Variovorax terrae: one gene and its partner. The protein of the gene in region 2 interacts with the protein of the main gene of each other region in a pairwise test. Links are inferred from orthologs where the notes say so. Each region holds a gene or a part of one and is shown on either strand. Other genes may lie near its edges.

Region 1 (8,794 bases), 1.7 Mb from region 2 along the record:
CGTGCTGGCGTCCTACCGCTCGCTGGGCTGCCGCGGCTGGGGCCGCGCCGACCTGATGATCCGCGCCAGCGACCGCAAGCCCTTCCTGCTGGAGATGAATACCTCGCCCGGCATGACCAGCCACTCGCTGGTGCCGATGTCGGCCCGTGCGGCCGGCATCAGCTATGAGGAGCTGTGCGTGAGGGTGCTGCTGTCGGCCTCGCTCGACCACCGCCTGCTTCCTGGAGCGCCTGCATGACCCAGACGCTGCCCGCGCCGTTCGACGTCAAGCTCATGAACATGGTCGCCACGACCCTGTTCCTGGCCTGCGTCGCCATGGCGTTGGCGGCGGTGGTGTGGTGGGCGCTGCGCAACCCGGTGTTCGCCATCGGCGGCATCACGGTGCAGGGCGAGGTGGCCCACAACAACGCCGTCACCCTGCGCGCCAACGTAGCGCCTAGGCTGGCGGGCAATTTCTTCACGGCGGACCTGGCGCAGGTGCGCGCCATCTTCGAGTCCGTGCCCTGGGTGCGCCATGCGGTGGTGCGGCGTGAGTTCCCCAACCGCCTGGACGTGACGCTGCAGGAGCATCAGCCCGTGGCCTATTGGGGGGCGGACGGCGAGTCCCGGCTGGTCAACAGTTTCGGCGAGGTGTTCGAGGCCAACGTGGACGAGGTGGAGGCGGACGAACTGCCGCACCTGAGCGGCCCCGATGGCCAGGCGGCCCAGGTGCTGGCGATGTACCGCGTGCTCAAGCCGCTGTTTGCGCCACTCGACGCCACGGTGGAAGAGCTCGACCTGTCCGGGCGCGGCGGCTGGCGCGTGCAGCTCGACAGCGGCGCGGCGATCGAGCTCGGCCGCGGCTCGCCCGGAGAAGTGGCGGCGCGTGTGCAGCGTTTCACGCACACGCTGACGCAGGTAGTTTCGAAGTATGGACGGAAGGCGGACTCGCTGGAAGCGGCCGATCTGCGCCACGCCGATGGTTACGCGCTGCGCTTGCGCGGCGTGACCACGGTGGGCGCGGACGCCCGCAAGAAGTAGCGGGAACCCAAGACACAACAGGTGCATATATGGCAAAAGAGTACAAGGACCTGGTCGTCGGGCTGGATATCGGGACCGCCAAGGTGATGGTGGTGGTGGCCGAGGTGCTGCCCGGCGGCGAGCTCAAGCTCGCGGGGCTGGGCATCGCGCCGAGCAATGGCTTGAAGCGCGGCGTGGTGGTCAACATCGACGCCACGGTGCAGAGCATCCAGCAGGCGCTCAAGGAGGCCGAGCTGATGGCCGACTGCAAGATCACGCGCGTCTACACCGGCATCACCGGCAGCCACATCCGCGGCATCAACTCCAGCGGCATGGTGGCGGTGAAGGACCGCGAGGTCACGCAGGCCGACGTGGCGCGCGTGGTGGAGACCGCCAAGGCCATCAACATCTCGACCGACCAGCGTTTGCTGCTGGTGGAGCCGCAGGAGTTCGTGATCGACGGCCAGGACGTCAAGGAGCCGATCGGCATGAGCGGCATCCGCCTGGAGGCCAAGGTGCACATCGTCACCGGCGCGCAGAGTGCGGCCGAGAACATCATCAAGTGCGTGCGCCGCTGCGGCCTCGACGTGGACCAGCTCATGCTCAACCCGCTGGCCTCGAGCCTGGCGGTTCTGACCGAGGACGAGCGCGAGCTCGGCGTGGCGCTGGTGGACATCGGCGCCGGCACCACCGACGTGGCGATCTTCACCAACGGCGCGATCCGCCATACGGCCGTGATCCCGATCGCGGGCGACCTGATCACCAGCGACATCGCGATGGCGCTGCGCACGCCTACCAAGGACGCCGAGGACATCAAGGTCGAGGCCGGCTACGCCAAGCAGCTGCTGGCCGACCCCGAGCAGCAGGTGGAAGTGCCGGGCCTGGGCGACCGCGGCCCGCGCATGCTGAGCAAGCAGGCGCTGGCCGGCGTGATCGAACCGCGCATCGAGGAGATCTTCTCGCTGGTGCAGCAGGTGGTGCGCGAATCGGGCTACGAGGAAGTGCTGTCCTCGGGCATCGTGCTCACTGGCGGCAGCGCCGTGATGCCGGGCATGGTGGAGCTGGGCGAGGACATCTTCCTCAAGCCGGTGCGCCGCGGCATCCCGAAGTATGCGAGCGCGCTGTCGGACATGGTGGCCCAGCCGCGCGCGGCCACCGTGATGGGCCTGCTCGAGGAGGCGCGCCTGGCGCGCCTGCGCGGTTTCAAGGTGGCGCAGAAGAACGGCTCCATGAAAACCGCCATGGGCCGCGTCAAGGACTGGTTCGTGGGGAACTTCTGACCATGAAACACAAACTCTGGCTCGCGCGCGGCAGCCCTCACTGGCGATGGCGGTGCACCGATCCGCCGTCATGAACGTTCATGACGCACCCCAACGCAATTACATGGCAACTGCACTATTCAGGAAAAATCAGGAGTAAGAACATGAGCATCGAAATGATTGAAGTAGAGGAATTCAATTTGGGCACCCAGATCAAGGTGATCGGCGTGGGCGGCGGCGGCGGCAACGCGGTCGGGCACATGATCGAGCGCCATGTGCAGGGTGTGGAATTCATCTGCGCCAACACCGACGCGCAGGCCCTGGCCCGCAGCTCCTCGCACAAGACCATCCAGCTCGGCCAGAGCGGCCTGGGCGCCGGCAGCAAGCCCGACAAGGGCCGCGACGCGGCGGAAGCGGCGGCGGACGACATCCGCGAGGCCATCGACGGCGCGCACATGCTGTTCATCACCGCCGGCATGGGCGGCGGCACCGGCACCGGCGCCGCACCGGTGATCGCGCGCATCGCCAAGGAGATGGGCATCCTCACCGTGGGCGTGGTCACCAAGCCGTTCGACTGGGAAGGCGGCCGCCGCATGACCAATGCCGACAACGGCCTGGCCGAGCTCGAGGCCAACGTCGATTCGCTGATCGTGGTGCTCAACGAGAAGCTGCTCGAGGTGCTGGGCGACGACATCACCCAGGACGAGGCCTTCGCCCATGCCAACGACGTGCTCAAGAACGCCGTGGGCGGCATCGCCGAGATCATCAACGTGCCCGGCCATGTGAACGTCGACTTCGAGGACGTGCGCACCGTGATGGGCGAACCCGGCAAGGCCATGATGGGCACGGCCGTGGCGGCCGGCCCGGACCGCGCGCGCATCGCTGCCGAGCAGGCCGTGGCCTGCCCGCTGCTCGAAGGCATCGACCTGTCGGGCGCCAAGGGCGTGCTGGTGCTGATCACCGCGGCCAAGGGTTCGCTGAAGCTCAGCGAGTCCAAGCTCGCGATGAACACCATCCGCGCCTATGCCTCGCCCGACGCGCATGTGATCTACGGCACGGCCTACGACGACGACCTCGGCGACGAGATCCGCGTGACCGTGGTGGCCACCGGCCTGTCGCGCCAGGGCGCGCGCCGCACCGCGCCGCCGCTGCAGGTGCTGCGCACCGGCACCGACAACGTGCCGTTCCATGTGCCGACCGTCAACGCGACCGTCGGCGGTCCCGGCGCGGCGGCGATGGGGGGCGGCATGGCCCAGCCCGACTACAACGGCATGGCCGTGCCCAGCGTGTGGCGCACCAACCGCACCCAGGCGGCGGCCAAGGTCGACGCGCTGGCCTCGGGCGGCATGGACGACTTCGAGATCCCGGCCTTCCTGCGCAAGCAGGCGGATTGATCGACCACCCCCGAAGCGGCCTGCGGCCGCTTCCCCCTCGAGGGGGCGCCACCAGCGGCCCGGCATAGCCGGTTCCGCGGTGGCCGCGAACGGGCCGCGCTGCGCGGGCCCTTGGGGCGGCAATGGTGTGGATAGCCAGAATCCATCTAGCTGAGCGCTGCAGACAGCGCTCTCCCGAATAAAATCATGGGCATGCTCCAGCAACGCACCCTCAAATCCCTGACCAAGGCCGTCGGCGTCGGCCTGCACAGCGGCCAGCGGGTGGAGCTCACGCTGCGGCCCGCGCAGCCGGACACGGGCATCGTGTTCCGGCGCGTGGACCTGCCCGAGCCGGTGGACATTCCGATCTCGGCGCTGGCGGTCAACGACACGCGCCTGGCCTCCACCATCTCGATGGGCGGCGCCAAGGTGCAGACGGTCGAGCACCTGATGTCGGCATTCGCCGGGCTCGGCATCGACAACCTCTACGTGGACATCACCGCCGAGGAGGTGCCGATCCTGGACGGCTCGGCGGCGTCGTTCGTGTTCCTGCTGCAAAGCGCCGGCATCGAGCTGCAGAAGGCGCCCCGGCGCTTCATTCGCGTGACCCGGCCGGTCGAGGTGCGCGAGGGGCAGGGCGACCACCTCAAGTGGGCCCGGCTCGATCCGTACCACGGCTACAAGCTCAGCTTCGAGATCGATTTCGCGCACCGCGTGGTCGACTCCACCGGCCAGCGCGTGGAGTTCGACCTGAGCTCGGGCTCCTACACGCGCGACATCGCGCGCGCGCGTACCTTCGGCTTCACCAAGGACCTGGAGATGATGCGCGCCAACGGCCTGGCCCTGGGCGGCGGGCTGGACAACGCCATCGTGATGGACGACTACAAGGTGCTCAACAGCGACGGCCTGCGCTACGACGACGAGTTCGTCAAGCACAAGATCCTCGACGCCATGGGCGACCTCTATCTGATCGGCAAGCCGCTGCTGGCGGCCTACAGCGCCTTCCGCTCCGGCCACGCGCTCAACAACAAGCTGCTGCGCGAGCTGCTGTCGCGCACCGATGCCTACGAAGTCGTGACCTTCGACGACGAGAAGCAGGCCCCCGCGGGTTTCGCCCGGCCGGCGCGCGCCTGGTAGCGCCGGCGGCCCGTTTTCCGTTCTCGCCATGCTGCTGTTCCGCTGGACGATCATGCTGCTGCTGTTCGCCGCGGCCGTGTCGTTCGCCTTCTACGCCGGCACGGGCCAGCCGCGCTACAAGCGCTTCGGCCTCGTCGTCCTCAAATGGACGCTGATCGCGGCATTCTGTTTCTTTGCCGTGCTGATTCTCGAACGGCTGGCCTGAGCGGCCTGGCCCCTCAGCGGCTGCGCCCGTCGCGGTACATGCCCGTGCTCTTGCGCTGCAGGCCGGTGGCGGCGGCCAGCCGGCCCATGGCCTGCCCGACATGCGCATGCGTGATCGCCAGGCCCAGGGCGTCGGCGGCGTCCGGGCCGGGCAGGCCGGGCAGCTTGAGCAGGCGCTTGACCATCTCCTGCACCTCGGCCTTGCCGGCCTTGCCATAGCCGGCAATCGCCTTCTTCATCTGCAGCGCGGTGTACTCGGCCACCGCGAGGTCGCACGACACCAGCGCGGTGACGCAGGCGCCGCGGGCCTGGCCCAGCAGCAGCGTGGCCTGCGGGTTGACGTTGACGAACACGATCTCGACCGACGCCATCTCGGGCTGGTAGCGCGCCACCACCTCGCCAATGCCCTGGAACAGCACCTTGAGCCGCGCCGGCAGGTCGCCGGTGGGCAGGTGCGTGGTCTTGATCGTGCCGCTGGCCACGTAGGCCAGCGCCGGCCCTTCCGCGTCGATCACGCCGAAGCCGGTGGTCTGCAGTCCGGGGTCGATGCCGAGGATGCGCATGTGCTATGAAATTTGTAGCAACAAAGAACCGTGGGGCGCGGACCTACAGGCCAAAATACCACCGAACGGAGTGGAAAAACACCGGTGCGGCGAAACACAGGGCGTCGACCCGGTCGAGCAGGCCGCCCGCGCCGGTCACCGACTGGCCCTGGGCGCCCCAGTTGGTGATGCCGCGGTCGCGCTTGAGGGCCTTCATCACGAAGTGGCCCATCGAGCCAGCGATGCACGCGATGAGGGCCATCGCCAGCGCCTGGCCGGGCTTGAACGGCGTGATGCCCGCCAGCAGCCCGCCCAGGAAGCTGGCCACGGCCACGCCGATGGCCCAGCTCTTCCAGTTGAAGCTTTTGCTGACGTTCGGCGCGACGGGCGGGCGCTGCATGCGGCGGCTCGCCAGGTGCTGCACGATCATGCAGCTTTGCACCACGAAGACCAGGAAGAACACCAGGAAGGCGTTCTTGCCCGCGTAGCCCGGAAACTTCAGCAGCAGCAGCGCGGGCACGTGGCTCATGCCGTAGATGCAGACCATGATGCCCCATTGCAGCTTGGCATTGCGCTCCAGGAAGCGGTGCGGATCGTCGGCCAGGGCGCTGACCACGGGAATCGCCAGGAACACATAGACCGGGATGAACACCGTGAACAGGTCGAAATGCGCCGTGCCCACCAGCCAGAACTGGATCGGCAGCACCACGAAGAACGCCAGCACCAGGCTGCGGTGGTCGCCCCGGCGCGTGGGCGACAGCGTGATGAACTCGCGCAACGCGAAGAACGAGACGATGCCGAACAGCACCGTCGCCACGCGCTCGCCCGAGGCCCAGCCGACCCAGAACACCACCACCATGAGCCACGAGGTCTTGAGCAGGCCGTTGAAGTTCCTCAGCTCGAGACGCCGGGCCTCGCTCCCGGCATCGTCGCCGCGCTCGCGCAGCGAGAGGATCAGCACGACCGTGCTGACGATGGCCAGCAGGCCGAACACGATGAGAAAGAGCGCGCCCACCTGCTGGGTCGCGCTCAGGCTGCGCAGGAACTGGTTCATCGGCGGGCCGCCTTGGCGCGGGCGGGGCCGCGCAGCCGGCCGGTGGCGGCGTGGGGGGTGGGGTGCATGCTCATACGTCTCTCAGTGCGATGACGGCCTGCCGCGCGCGGTCCAGGAAGGCGCGGCGCTCCTCGCCGGGCTCCACCCGCAGCGGGGCGCCGAAGGTCACGGAGCAGAGGATCGGCACCGGCACCACCTCGCCCTTGGGCATCACGCGCTGCACGTTGTTGATCCAGGCCGGCACCAGCACCACGCCGGGAAACTTCTCGGCCAGGTTGTACAGGCCGGCCTTGAAGGCCTGCGGCTCCTCGGCGTTGCCGCGCGTGCCCTCGGGGAAGAGGATGATCGAGTCGCCGTTGTTGAGCGCCTCGATCAGCGGCTCCAGCGGGTCTTGGTCACCCGTGCGTGCCCGGTCCACGTAGATGGCGTTGAACACCGCGGTGGTGATCCACTGCTTGAACGGGGTCTGGGTCCAGTAGTCCTTGGCCGCGATCGGCCGCGTGATGCTGCGCAGTTCCTCGGGCAGCGCGGCCCAGATCATGACGAGGTCGGCGTGGCTCTGGTGGTTGGCGAAATAGATGCGCTGCTCGGCCTTGGGCGGGCAGCCGTACCAGCGGGCCTGGGCGCCGGTGAGGAATCGGATCAGGCCCAGCAGGGACAGGCTCATCAACTTGGCAAGCATGGCGTGATGATACGGGCAGCCGCCGCTGCGCCGGCCCGCTCAGGGCAGCTCGGCGTCGCCCATGCGCGCCACGATGGTCGAGGCGCGATTCGACAGGTAGGCCGAGTTGGGCAGCTTCTCGAAGAATTTCGGGCGCGGCAGCATCACCGCGAGCCGCGCGGCCTCGTAGGCGCTGAGCCGCGCCGCGGGCTTGCGGTAGTAGTGCTGGGCCGCCGCCTCGGCGCCGAACACGCCGTCGCCCCACTCCACGCTGTTGAGGTAGATCTCGAGGATGCGCTGCTTGCCCAGCAGGTGCTCGAGCAGCAGGGTCAGCACGAACTCCTGTCCCTTGCGCAGCAGCGTGCGCTCGCCCGACAGCAGCAGGTTCTTGGCGAGCTGCTGGGTGATGGTGGAGCCGCCCACGATCTTGGGCGCGCGCGCAGTGGGCCGGGTGCTGGAGCGCGCGAGCTGGGCGCGCCGCGCCGCCTGCTCCTCGGCCTTGGCGTTCTTCTGCCAGGCCTTCTCGATGGCGTCCCAGTCCACGCCGTCGTGGTTGACGAAGCTATCGTCCTCCGAGGCGATCACGGCGCGCTTGAGGTTGTCGGAAATCTGCGCATAGGGCACCCATTGCTGGCGCCAGGGCAGGCGGCCGGTCTCGGTGGCGAGGCGCCAGGCTTCCGAGCGCTGGAAGGTGGTGGACTGCGGGTCGACCACCAGCATCAGGGCGATGCGGCCCACGAAGAACAGCTGCAGGGCCACGGCCGCCACCACGACGAGCCCGATCCAGCGCAGCAGGGCTTTCATGGCCGCTTCATCCGAAGGTGGCGCGCATCTCGGCCAGCAGATCGGCCGTGGGCGGACGCACGCCGCGCCACAGCAGGAAGGCTTCGGCCGCCTGCTCCACCAGCATGCCCAGGCCGTCGCGCGGCACGGCGCCATGTTCGCGCGCCCAGGCCATGAAGCCCTGCGCGGCGGGGCCGTACATCATGTCCACCGCCAGCGCGCCGGGCTTGAGCACGCTCGCGGGCACCGGAATCGCGGCGCCGTTCAAACTGCTGGCCGTGGCGTTGATGATCACATCGAAATGGCCCCGAAGTCCTTGCAGGGTGGACGTTTGCAGCTCTGTTTTTTGTAGTAGTGCGAGGCTGGCGTGGCGCGCCGCCAGCACATCGGCCCGCTCCTGCGTGCGGTTGGCGAGGGTGAGGCTGCGCGGCCGGGCGCCGAGCAGCGGGCCCAGCACGCCGGCCGCGGCGCCGCCCGCGCCGATCAGCAGCAGGTCGCACCCGGCAAGGTCGACGCCGGCGTGGCGCGTGATGTCGTTGACCAGGCCCACGCCATCGGTGTTGTCGGCCTGGATGCCGCCGTCGGCCTCGAAGCGCAGGGTGTTGACGGCCTGCGCCAGGCGGGCGCGCTCCGTGGTGTGGCTGGCCAGCGCGGCCGCCTCGAACTTGAAGGGCACGGTGACGTTGCAGCCGCGGCCGCCTTCGGCACGGAAGGCCTGCACGGCGGCGGCGAAGCCATCGAGCGGCGCCAGCCGCTTGCCGTAGTGCAGCGACTGGCCGGTG
Region 2 (8,804 bases):
CCGGCGGCGCGGCCTTCGAGCTTCTCGAGCAGCGGAACGGCCTTGTCGTAGCCGCCGGAACTCATCTCGTCCTTGGCTTCGGCATAGATCTTGTTCGGGCTCCAGCCGGCGGTCTTGTCCTCCTTGGTGCTCGAGCACGCTGACAGCAGCAGGGCCAGGGCCACCGCGGACAGCGCAGGGACAACCGATAATTTGGCTCGAAACATTAGGGACATCTTTCTTGAATCAGGGCCATTTCATTATATCGAGCGACCCCGCGGCCGAAGAGGCTGCCGAGGGCCTGGACGACGCGGCCGCCGAGGCCGAGTGGCGTCCGTTGACCGTGGGGCCGGCACAGCATGGCGAGCGCCTCGACCGGGCGCTGGCGGAGCTGGTGCCCGAATTTTCGCGCAGCCATCTGCAGCAGCTGCTCGAGGCCGGCGCCGTCACGCTGAACGGCGTGGTCGCGCTCAAGTCCTCGGCCCGGGTCAAGGCCGGCGACCAGGGCGTGATCGAGCTGCGGCCCACGCTGCAGAGCCAGGCCTTCAAGCCCGAAGCCATGGCGCTGGACGTGGTGTTCGAGGACGAACACCTGCGGGTCATCAACAAGCCGGCCGGCCTGGTAGTGCATCCGGCGCCGGGCAACTGGAGCGGCACGCTGCTCAACGGCCTGCTGGCACGCGACGAGCAGGCGCGGCTGCTGCCGCGCGCCGGCATCGTGCACCGGCTGGACAAGGACACCAGCGGCCTGATGGTGGTGGCCCGCACCCGGGCGGCGATGGATGCGCTGGTGCAGCAGATCGCGGCGCGCGAGGTGAGCCGGCAGTATCTTGCGCTGGCGCATCGCCCGTGGGCCGGGCCGGAGCAGCGGCAGGTCGAGGCGCCCGTCGGCCGCGATCCGCGCAACCGGCTGCGCATGGCGGTCGTCGATCTGAGCAAAAACGCCGGGAAGTCCGCGAGCACCGGTCTTGAGCTGCTACAAAATTCGGAGCAGGGCTGCTGGGTGCGCTGCACGCTGCAAACCGGCCGCACGCACCAGATCCGGGTCCACATGGCGTCCATCGGCCATCCGCTGGTGGCCGATGCGCTGTATGGCGGCGCGCCGGCCGCCGGGCTGGAGCGCCAGGCGCTGCATGCGTTCCGGCTCGCGTTCGTCCATCCCGCCACGCAGCAGCCGCTCGAGTTCCGGGCCGCCTTGCCCGGCGATCTGAGCCGGGCCTTGCAGGCCTGGGGGCTGAGTTACAATTCACCGTAGTGGCCCCAGGGCCATGGCCCCCGCCGCTCTGCGGAGTGGCACCCGTTGCGCAGCTTCCCGGTTGGCCGCAACGCTCGAACTAAAACGCGCCTGTTGGCGCCTTTTCCCGGAATCGCAACATCATGAATACGGCGGATGCCAAGCGTGTCCTCGAAACCGCCTTGATCTGCTCGCAGCAACCCTTGCCGGTGCGCGAGCTGCGCGTGCTGTTCAATGACGAACTCGGGGCCGACACGATCAAGACCCTGCTGCAGGACCTGCAGAACGACTGGGCCCAGCGCGGCGTCGAGCTGGTCGGCGTGGCCAGCGGCTGGCGCTTCCAGAGCCGGCCCGAGATGCGCGAATACCTGGACCGGCTGCATCCCGAGAAGCCGCCCAAGTACACCCGCGCCACGCTGGAGACGCTGGCCATCATCGCCTACCGCCAGCCGGTCACGCGCGGCGACATGGAAGACATCCGCGGCGTCACCATCAACACGCTGATCCTCAAGCAGCTCGAGGACCGGGGCTGGGTCGAGGTCATCGGCCACCGCGAGGCGGTCGGCCGTCCGGCGCTGTTCGCCACCACGCGGCAGTTCCTCGACGATCTCGGCATCGAATCGCTCGACCAGCTGCCCATGCTGGACAACCCGGCCCAGCAGGCCAGCGTGCTGGAATCCCTGAACCATCTGAGCGCCACATTGCAGCCGGGCCTGCCCATCGATGCGGACGCACCCCACGAGGAAGAGGCCGCGGTCACCGCGGCGGAGTCCGGCGAGGTCGCCTCGGGCGACGAGGCCGGGCCCATTGGAACCCCATCATGAACGAACACACTCCCGGCACGGCAACCCAGGCATCCGCCGACGAAATTGAGGAAAACAAGGCGCAGGTCCTTGTCCCGCGGCCGCGAGATGCTATGGAATCTGTAGCAGAGGAAGCACTCGAAGCGCAGGACGACGACCGCGACGAGGAGGATGACGAAGACGACGAGGACGGCCCTGGCCGCCGCCGCGCGTCCGAGGCGCCGCGTGCTGCCGAGCCGGAGGCCAACCGCTTTGCCGACGTGGTGTCGGGCCAGTTCGATGCCGACGAGGAGAGCGCCGAGCTGGCGCCGCCCAAGCGCGTGCTGGGCGCCCAGGTCGACACGCCCAAGCTGCACAAGGTGCTGGCCCAGGCCGGGCTGGGTTCGCGCCTCGAGATGGAGCAGCTCATCATGGAAGGGCGCATCTCGGTCAACAACGAGCCGGCCCACATCGGCCAGCGCATCCAGTTCGGCGATTCCGTCAAGGTCAACGGCAAGCCGATCCGCTTTCGCATCGCGCCGCCGCCGGCCCGGGTGATCGCCTACCACAAGCCGGTGGGCGAGGTCGTGACGAACGACGATCCGCAGAACCGGCCCACCGTGTTCCGCAAGCTGCCCAAGCTGTTCCAGGGCAAATGGCAGTCGGTCGGCCGGCTCGACCTGAACACCGAAGGCCTGCTGCTGTTCACCAGCTCGGGCGAACTGGCCAACAAGCTCATGCACCCGCGCTTCGGGCTGGAGCGCGAGTACGCGGTGCGCGTGCTCGGCGCCTTGAGCAACGAGGAGCGGCAGCGCCTGCTGGACGGCGTGAAGCTGGACGACGGCATGGCCCAGTTCGGCTCGATCGAGGACGGCGGTGGCGAAGGCTCCAACTGCTGGTACCGGGTGACGATTTCCGAGGGCCGCAACCGCGAGGTGCGGCGCATGTTCGAGGCGGTCGGCCATGCCGTGAGCCGCCTGATCCGCATCCGCTACGGCGCCATGGTGCTGCCGCGCGGGCTCAAGCGCGGGGCCTGGATGGAGCTCGACGAGCGCGACATCCGCGCCCTGATGCAGGCCGCCGGCGCCGAGCGGGCTGCCGGCCGCGGCCAGGCGGGCGGGCAGGCCGATGACGCCGAAGGCCAGGGCCGCGGCGGCAATCGCAACAACCGCCGCCGGGGCGGGCGCAGCGGCGGGCCGCGTGGCGACGGCCAGCGCCAGCCGCCCTCCCAGGCGGGCAACGGCAATGGCGGCGGCCAGGGCCAGCGGCGCAAGGACCGCTCCGACCGTGGCGACCGCCAGGGGCAGGGCGGCAATGCGCAGCCCGATCCGATGAAAACCGCCTTCGGCTACATCGGTGCCGACAGTTTCACGCGCCAGCGCCAAGGCCCGGGCCAGGGACAGCGCCGCGGCCCCGGGGGCGGCGGTGGCATGGGCGGCGGACAGCGCCGGGGCGGCGGTGGCGGCCGCGGCCGCTGATCCGGACGCCAGGCGGCGCGCACGGCCGCGCTGACAGGATTGTTTTTGCCTGATTTCACGGGGAAATCACCCGGGCAGGCTAAAATACAAGGCTTTGCCCAATGGGCGAAAAATCGAAACCACAAGTTCAGGATCAAAGACTCATCATGGCTATCGAACGCACCCTTTCCATCATCAAACCCGACGCTGTGGCGAAAAACGTGATCGGCCAGATCTACGCCCGTTTCGAGGCCGCCGGCCTGAAGATCGTGGCCGCCAAGATGGCCCACCTGTCGCGCGGCGAAGCCGAAGCCTTCTACGCCGTGCACAAGGAACGTCCCTTCTTCAAGGACCTGGTGGATTTCATGATCTCCGGCCCGGTGATGATCCAGGCGCTCGAAGGCGAGAACGCCATCCTGAAGAACCGCGAGCTGATGGGCGCGACCGATCCCAAGAAGGCGGCCCCGGGCACCATCCGCGCCGACTTCGCCGACAGCATCGATGCCAATGCCGTGCACGGCTCCGATGCCGCCGAAACCGCCCAGGTGGAAGTCGGCTTCTTCTTCCCCGGCATGAACGTTTACTCCCGGTAATCGTTCCCGATGCGATGACGGCCAACCTGCTCGACCACGACCTCGACGGTTTGGCCGCCTTCTGCGAGCGGCTCGGCGAAAAACGCTTCCGGGCCACCCAGCTGTTCCGCTGGATCCACCAGAAGGGCGCTTCCGACTTCGACCAGATGAGCGATCTGGCCAAGTCGCTGCGCGAGAAGCTCAAGACGGCGGCCCATGTGCAGGGCCTGCCCGTCATCACCCAGCACGAGTCCGCCGACGGCACCATCAAGTGGCTGTTCGACGTGGGCGACGGCAATGCCGTCGAAGCCGTTTTCATTCCCGAGGATGACCGGGGCACGCTGTGCGTGTCGTCGCAGGCCGGCTGCGCGGTCGGCTGCCGCTTCTGCTCCACCGGCCACCAGGGCTTCAGCCGCAACCTGACCGCGGGCGAAATCATCGCCCAGCTCTGGTTCGCCGAGCATTTCCTGCGCCGGCATCTGAAGACCGACGAGCGCGTGATCTCCAACGTGGTGATGATGGGCATGGGTGAGCCGCTGCAGAACTATGCGGCGCTGGTGCCTGCATTGCGCACCATGCTGGACGACCATGGCTACGGCCTGTCGCGCCGCCGCGTCACCGTGTCCACCTCCGGCGTGGTGCCGATGATGGACCGGCTCGGCGAGGACTGCCCGGTGGCGCTGGCCGTCTCGCTGCATGCGCCCAACGATGCGCTGCGCGACAACCTGGTGCCGCTGAACCGCAAGTACCCGCTGGCCGAGCTGCTCGATGCCTGCCAGCGCTACCTGGCCCATGCGCCGCGCGACTTTATCACCTTCGAATACTGCATGCTCGACGGCGTGAACGACCAGCCCGAGCACGCGCACCAGCTGATCGACCTGGTGCAGCGCCACGCGGGGCGGGGCGTGTCGTGCAAGTTCAACCTGATTCCCTTCAATCCTTTTCCCGCCTCCGGACTGACGCGCTCGCCCCACAGCCGCGTGGTGGCATTCGCCAAAATCCTCAGTGATGCTGGTATCGTGACGACCGTGCGCAAAACCCGCGGCGACGATATCGATGCCGCTTGCGGCCAGCTCGCCGGGGACGTGAAAGACCGCACCCGCGTGGGCGAACGCATCACTAGGCAGCGCACCGTGATGTTGAAACCGGCCGGCGCACTGGCCGCTACCAAGGAGAGCTGAGGCATGAAAAGGTCCGCTGTGGGGTGGGAGCACGCCAGGCAATGGTTTTTCTGGGCATGGCTGGCCGCCGTCTCGCTGGGAGGGCTGGCGGGCTGCGCGTCCCATTCCTCGGGGCCGGGCGCCTCTGACAGCCACGCCGACCTGGTGACGAACTCCGACGAGCCCGAGGCCCGCAAGCGTGCGCGCATCCGCCTGGAGCTGGCCACCGGCTATTTCGAGCAGGGCCAGACCACAGTGGCGCTGGACGAGCTCAAGCAGGCGATCGCCACCGACCCCAGCTTTGCCGACGCCTACAGCCTGCGCGGCCTGGTCTACATGCGCCTGAACGACGCGCGCATGGCGGAAGACAGCTTTCGCCGGGCCATTTCGCTGAATCCGCGCGATGCCAATGCCCTGCACAACTACGGCTGGCTGATGTGCCAGCAGGCCCGCTACAGCGAGGCCGACCAGGCATTCGCCCAGGTCCTGACCAACCCCACCTACGGCGACCGGGCCAAGACCCTGATGACCCAGGGCCTGTGCCAGGCCCGGGCCGGCAAGCGCGAGGAGGCCGAGCGCAGCCTGTCGCGCGCCTACGAGCTCGACGCCGCCAACCCGGTGACCGGCTACAACCTGGCCCTGCTGTTGTACCAGCGCAGCGAATTCACGCGCGCCCAGTTCTACATCCGGCGCCTGAACAACAGCGAACTGGCCAATGCCGAGTCGCTGTGGCTGGGCGTCAAGGTGGAGCGACGCATGGAGAACCGTGAAGCCATGCAGCAACTGGTGGAGCAGCTCAAGAAGCGCTATCCCCAATCGAAGGAACTCGCGGCGTACGATCGGGGGACTTTCGATGAATGAGTCTGCTGCCTCGATGGCGGACCCGTCCGCAGCCCTGACGCCGGTGATGGAATCCGCCGTGGCGGCGGGGGCGCTGCTGCGCCAGGCGCGGGAAGCCGCGGGCCTGCATATCGCCGCGCTGGCGGTGTCGCTCAAGGTGCCGGTGAAGAAACTGGAGGCGCTGGAAGCGGGCCGCCTCGACCTGCTGCCCGACGCCGTGTTCGTTCGCGCCCTGGCGTCCAGCGTCTGCCGCACGCTCAAGGCCGACCCTGCGCCCATTCTGGACCGGCTGCCGCAACTGGGCGCGCCGCTGCTGAAGCTCGATCAGTCCGGCCTCAACGCGCCTTACCGCGCGCCCAGCGATGCCCCGCGCCCCAGCCTGTGGGGCTCGCTGTCGCGGCCGGGCCTGCTGGCCGTGCTGGCCTTGCTGCTGGCGGCCCTGGTGTTGCTGCTCCTGCCTGCCATGCCGGCGCCGCGCGATGAGCCGCCTGTGGCGGCCGCGGTGCCCGAGCAGCCGCTGCCGGCCGTGGCGGACTCCGCCGCTGCGGCGGCGGCAGCGCTCCCTGCCGCGGCCCGGCTCCCCGATGAAGCCGAGGCCGGCGCGGGGCAGTCCAAACTCCCGGCAGCGGCCACGCCTGCTGCGCCCGCCGTTGCGGCGGCCTCTACGGCGGGTGCTCCGCTGCCATCGGCGTCTGCGGCCGTCGCCGCGCCGCCGGCCGTCGCCGCGGCCGCCATGCCCGCAGCAACCTCCGGCATCGTGGTGTTCAAGGCCCGCGGCGAGTCCTGGGTCGAGGTCACCGATGCCAAGGGCACGGTGCCGCTGCGCAGGATCATGGCGTCCGGCGAGACCGTCGGCGCCTCCGGTGCGCTGCCGCTGTCCGTCATCGTCGGCCGGGCCGACTCCACCCAGGTGGAAGTGCGCGGCAAGCCGCTGGATCTCGTGCCCCTGGCCCGCGACAACGTGGCACGTTTCGAGGTGAAGTGATGGAACCCTGCCTGCCCATCGAACCGGCAGCGCCCAAGGCGCGGCGCTCCCGCCAGTCCAGCGTGGCCTGGGGTTCCCGTGTCGTCACGGTCGGCGGCGATGCGCCCGTGCGCGTGCAGTCCATGACCAACACCGACACGGTGGACGCCATCGGCACCGCCATCCAGGTCAAAGAGCTCGCGATCGCGGGTTCCGAGATGGTTCGCATCACCGTCAACACGCCCGAGGCCGCCGCCCAGGTGCCCTACATCCGCGAGCAGCTCGACCGCATGGGCATCGACGTGCCGCTGATCGGCGACTTCCACTACAACGGCCACCGCCTGCTGACCGACTACCCGGCCTGCGCCGAGGCGCTGAGCAAGTACCGCATCAACCCCGGCAACGTGGGCAAGGGCGACAAGAAGGACCGCCAGTTCGGCCAGATGATCGAAGCCGCGGTGCGCTGGAACAAGCCGGTGCGCATCGGCGTCAACTGGGGCAGCCTCGACCAGGAGCTGCTGGCCAGCCTGATGGACACCAACAGCCAGCGCGCCGAGCCCTGGGACGCCAAGTCGGTGATGTACGAGGCGCTGATCACCTCGGCCATCGACTCCGCCAAACTCGCCGAATCGATGGGCATGGACGGCCGCCAGATCATCCTGAGCTGCAAGGTCAGCGGCGTGCAGGACCTGATCTCGGTCTACCGCGAGCTGGCCCGCCGTTGCGACTATGCGCTGCACCTGGGCCTGACCGAGGCCGGCATGGGTACCAAGGGCACGGCGGCGTCGTCGGTGGCGCTCGGCATCCTGCTGCAGGAAGGCATCGGCGACACCATCCGCGTCTCGCTCACGCCGCAGCCGGGCGAATCGCGCACGCAGGAAGTGGTGATCGCCTCCGAGATTCTGCAGGCCCTGGGCCTGCGCAGCTTCGTGCCCAGCGTCACGGCCTGCCCGGGCTGCGGCCGCACCACCAGCACCACCTTCCAGGAACTGGCCAAGCAGATCGACGACTACCTGCGCGCGCAGATGCCGGTCTGGCGCGCCAAGTACCCGGGCGTCGAGAAGATGAAGGTGGCCGTGATGGGCTGCATCGTCAACGGCCCCGGCGAGAGCAAGCATGCCGACATCGGCATCAGCCTGCCGGGCACCGGCGAGGCGCCGGCCGCGCCGGTGTTCATCGACGGCGAGAAGGCGCTCACGCTGCGTGGCGAGAACATCGCCAGCGAATTCCACCAGATTGTCGAAAACTACATCGAAAAGCGCTTTGGCGAACACATCGCCGAAATCGCCTGAAGAAGAAATCCATGGCTGAGAAACTATCTGCCGTCAAAGGCATGAATGACATTTTGCCGCCCGATTCGGCGCGCTGGGAGTGGTTCGAGTCCAAGGTGCGCGCGCTGATGGCGCGCTATGCCTATGCCAACGTGCGCACGCCCATCGTCGAGCCAACGGCGCTGTTCGTGCGCGGCCTGGGCGAGGTGACCGACATCGTCGAGAAGGAGATGTACTCCTTCGAGGACTCGATGAACGGCGACAGGCTCACGCTGCGTCCCGAGGCCACCGCCGGCATCGTGCGCGCCATGATCGAGCACAACGCGCTGTACAACGGGCCGATGCGGGTCTGGTCCGCGGTGTCGCTGTTCCGCCATGAACGGCCGCAGAAGGGGCGCTACCGCCAGTTCCACCAGATCGACGTCGAGGCGCTGGGCTTTGCCGGGCCGGATGTCGATGCCGAGCAGATCCTGATGTGCCGCGCGTTGCTGCGCGACCTCGGCATCCCGATGGAGCATGTGCGGCTCGAACTCAACAGCCTGGGC

What was found.
Region 1: the proteins of rlmN (region 2) and ftsZ interact in binary tests that used the Escherichia coli proteins (3 or more experiments, as listed by UniProt). The link is inferred for Variovorax terrae from one-to-one orthologs.

What each region holds. Positions count from the first base shown.
Region 1 is NZ_JALGBI010000001.1:450,051-458,844, forward strand. Bases 1,694-4,537 are described here. They hold ftsZ (cell division protein FtsZ), read left to right. Parts: upstream 1,694-2,422; coding sequence 2,423-3,652; downstream 3,653-4,537. Other genes in these bases: ftsA (cell division protein FtsA), read left to right, coding at 1,694-2,279; lpxC (UDP-3-O-acyl-N-acetylglucosamine deacetylase), read left to right, coding at 3,845-4,537. In the rest of the region: MMF98_RS02030 (D-alanine--D-alanine ligase), read left to right, coding at 1-238; MMF98_RS02035 (cell division protein FtsQ/DivIB), read left to right, coding at 235-1,020; more of ftsA, read left to right, coding at 1,050-1,693; more of lpxC, read left to right, coding at 4,538-4,768; MMF98_RS02055 (hypothetical protein), read left to right, coding at 4,797-4,973; crossover junction endodeoxyribonuclease RuvC, read right to left, coding at 4,987-5,535; MMF98_RS02065 (phosphatidate cytidylyltransferase), read right to left, coding at 5,579-6,568; MMF98_RS02070 (lysophospholipid acyltransferase family protein), read right to left, coding at 6,639-7,250; MMF98_RS02075 (transglycosylase domain-containing protein), read right to left, coding at 7,290-8,033; aroE (shikimate dehydrogenase), read right to left, coding at 8,041-8,794. UniProt on the Escherichia coli protein: Essential cell division protein that forms a contractile ring structure (Z ring) at the future cell division site. The regulation of the ring assembly controls the timing and the location of cell division.
Region 2 is NZ_JALGBI010000001.1:2,141,220-2,150,023, reverse strand. What follows is about bases 3,279-6,132. They hold rlmN (dual-specificity RNA methyltransferase RlmN), read left to right. Parts: upstream 3,279-4,059; coding sequence 4,060-5,205; downstream 5,206-6,132. Other genes in these bases: MMF98_RS10115 (helix-turn-helix domain-containing protein), read left to right, coding at 6,038-6,132; pilW (type IV pilus biogenesis/stability protein PilW), read left to right, coding at 5,209-6,045; ndk (nucleoside-diphosphate kinase), read left to right, coding at 3,620-4,045; MMF98_RS10135 (pseudouridine synthase), read left to right, coding at 3,279-3,473. Also shown: MMF98_RS10150 (outer membrane protein assembly factor BamD), read right to left, coding at 1-206; MMF98_RS10145 (RluA family pseudouridine synthase), read left to right, coding at 221-1,234; SMC-Scp complex subunit ScpB, read left to right, coding at 1,357-2,037; more of MMF98_RS10135, read left to right, coding at 2,034-3,278; more of MMF98_RS10115, read left to right, coding at 6,133-7,009; ispG (flavodoxin-dependent (E)-4-hydroxy-3-methylbut-2-enyl-diphosphate synthase), read left to right, coding at 7,009-8,280; hisS (histidine--tRNA ligase), read left to right, coding at 8,292-8,804.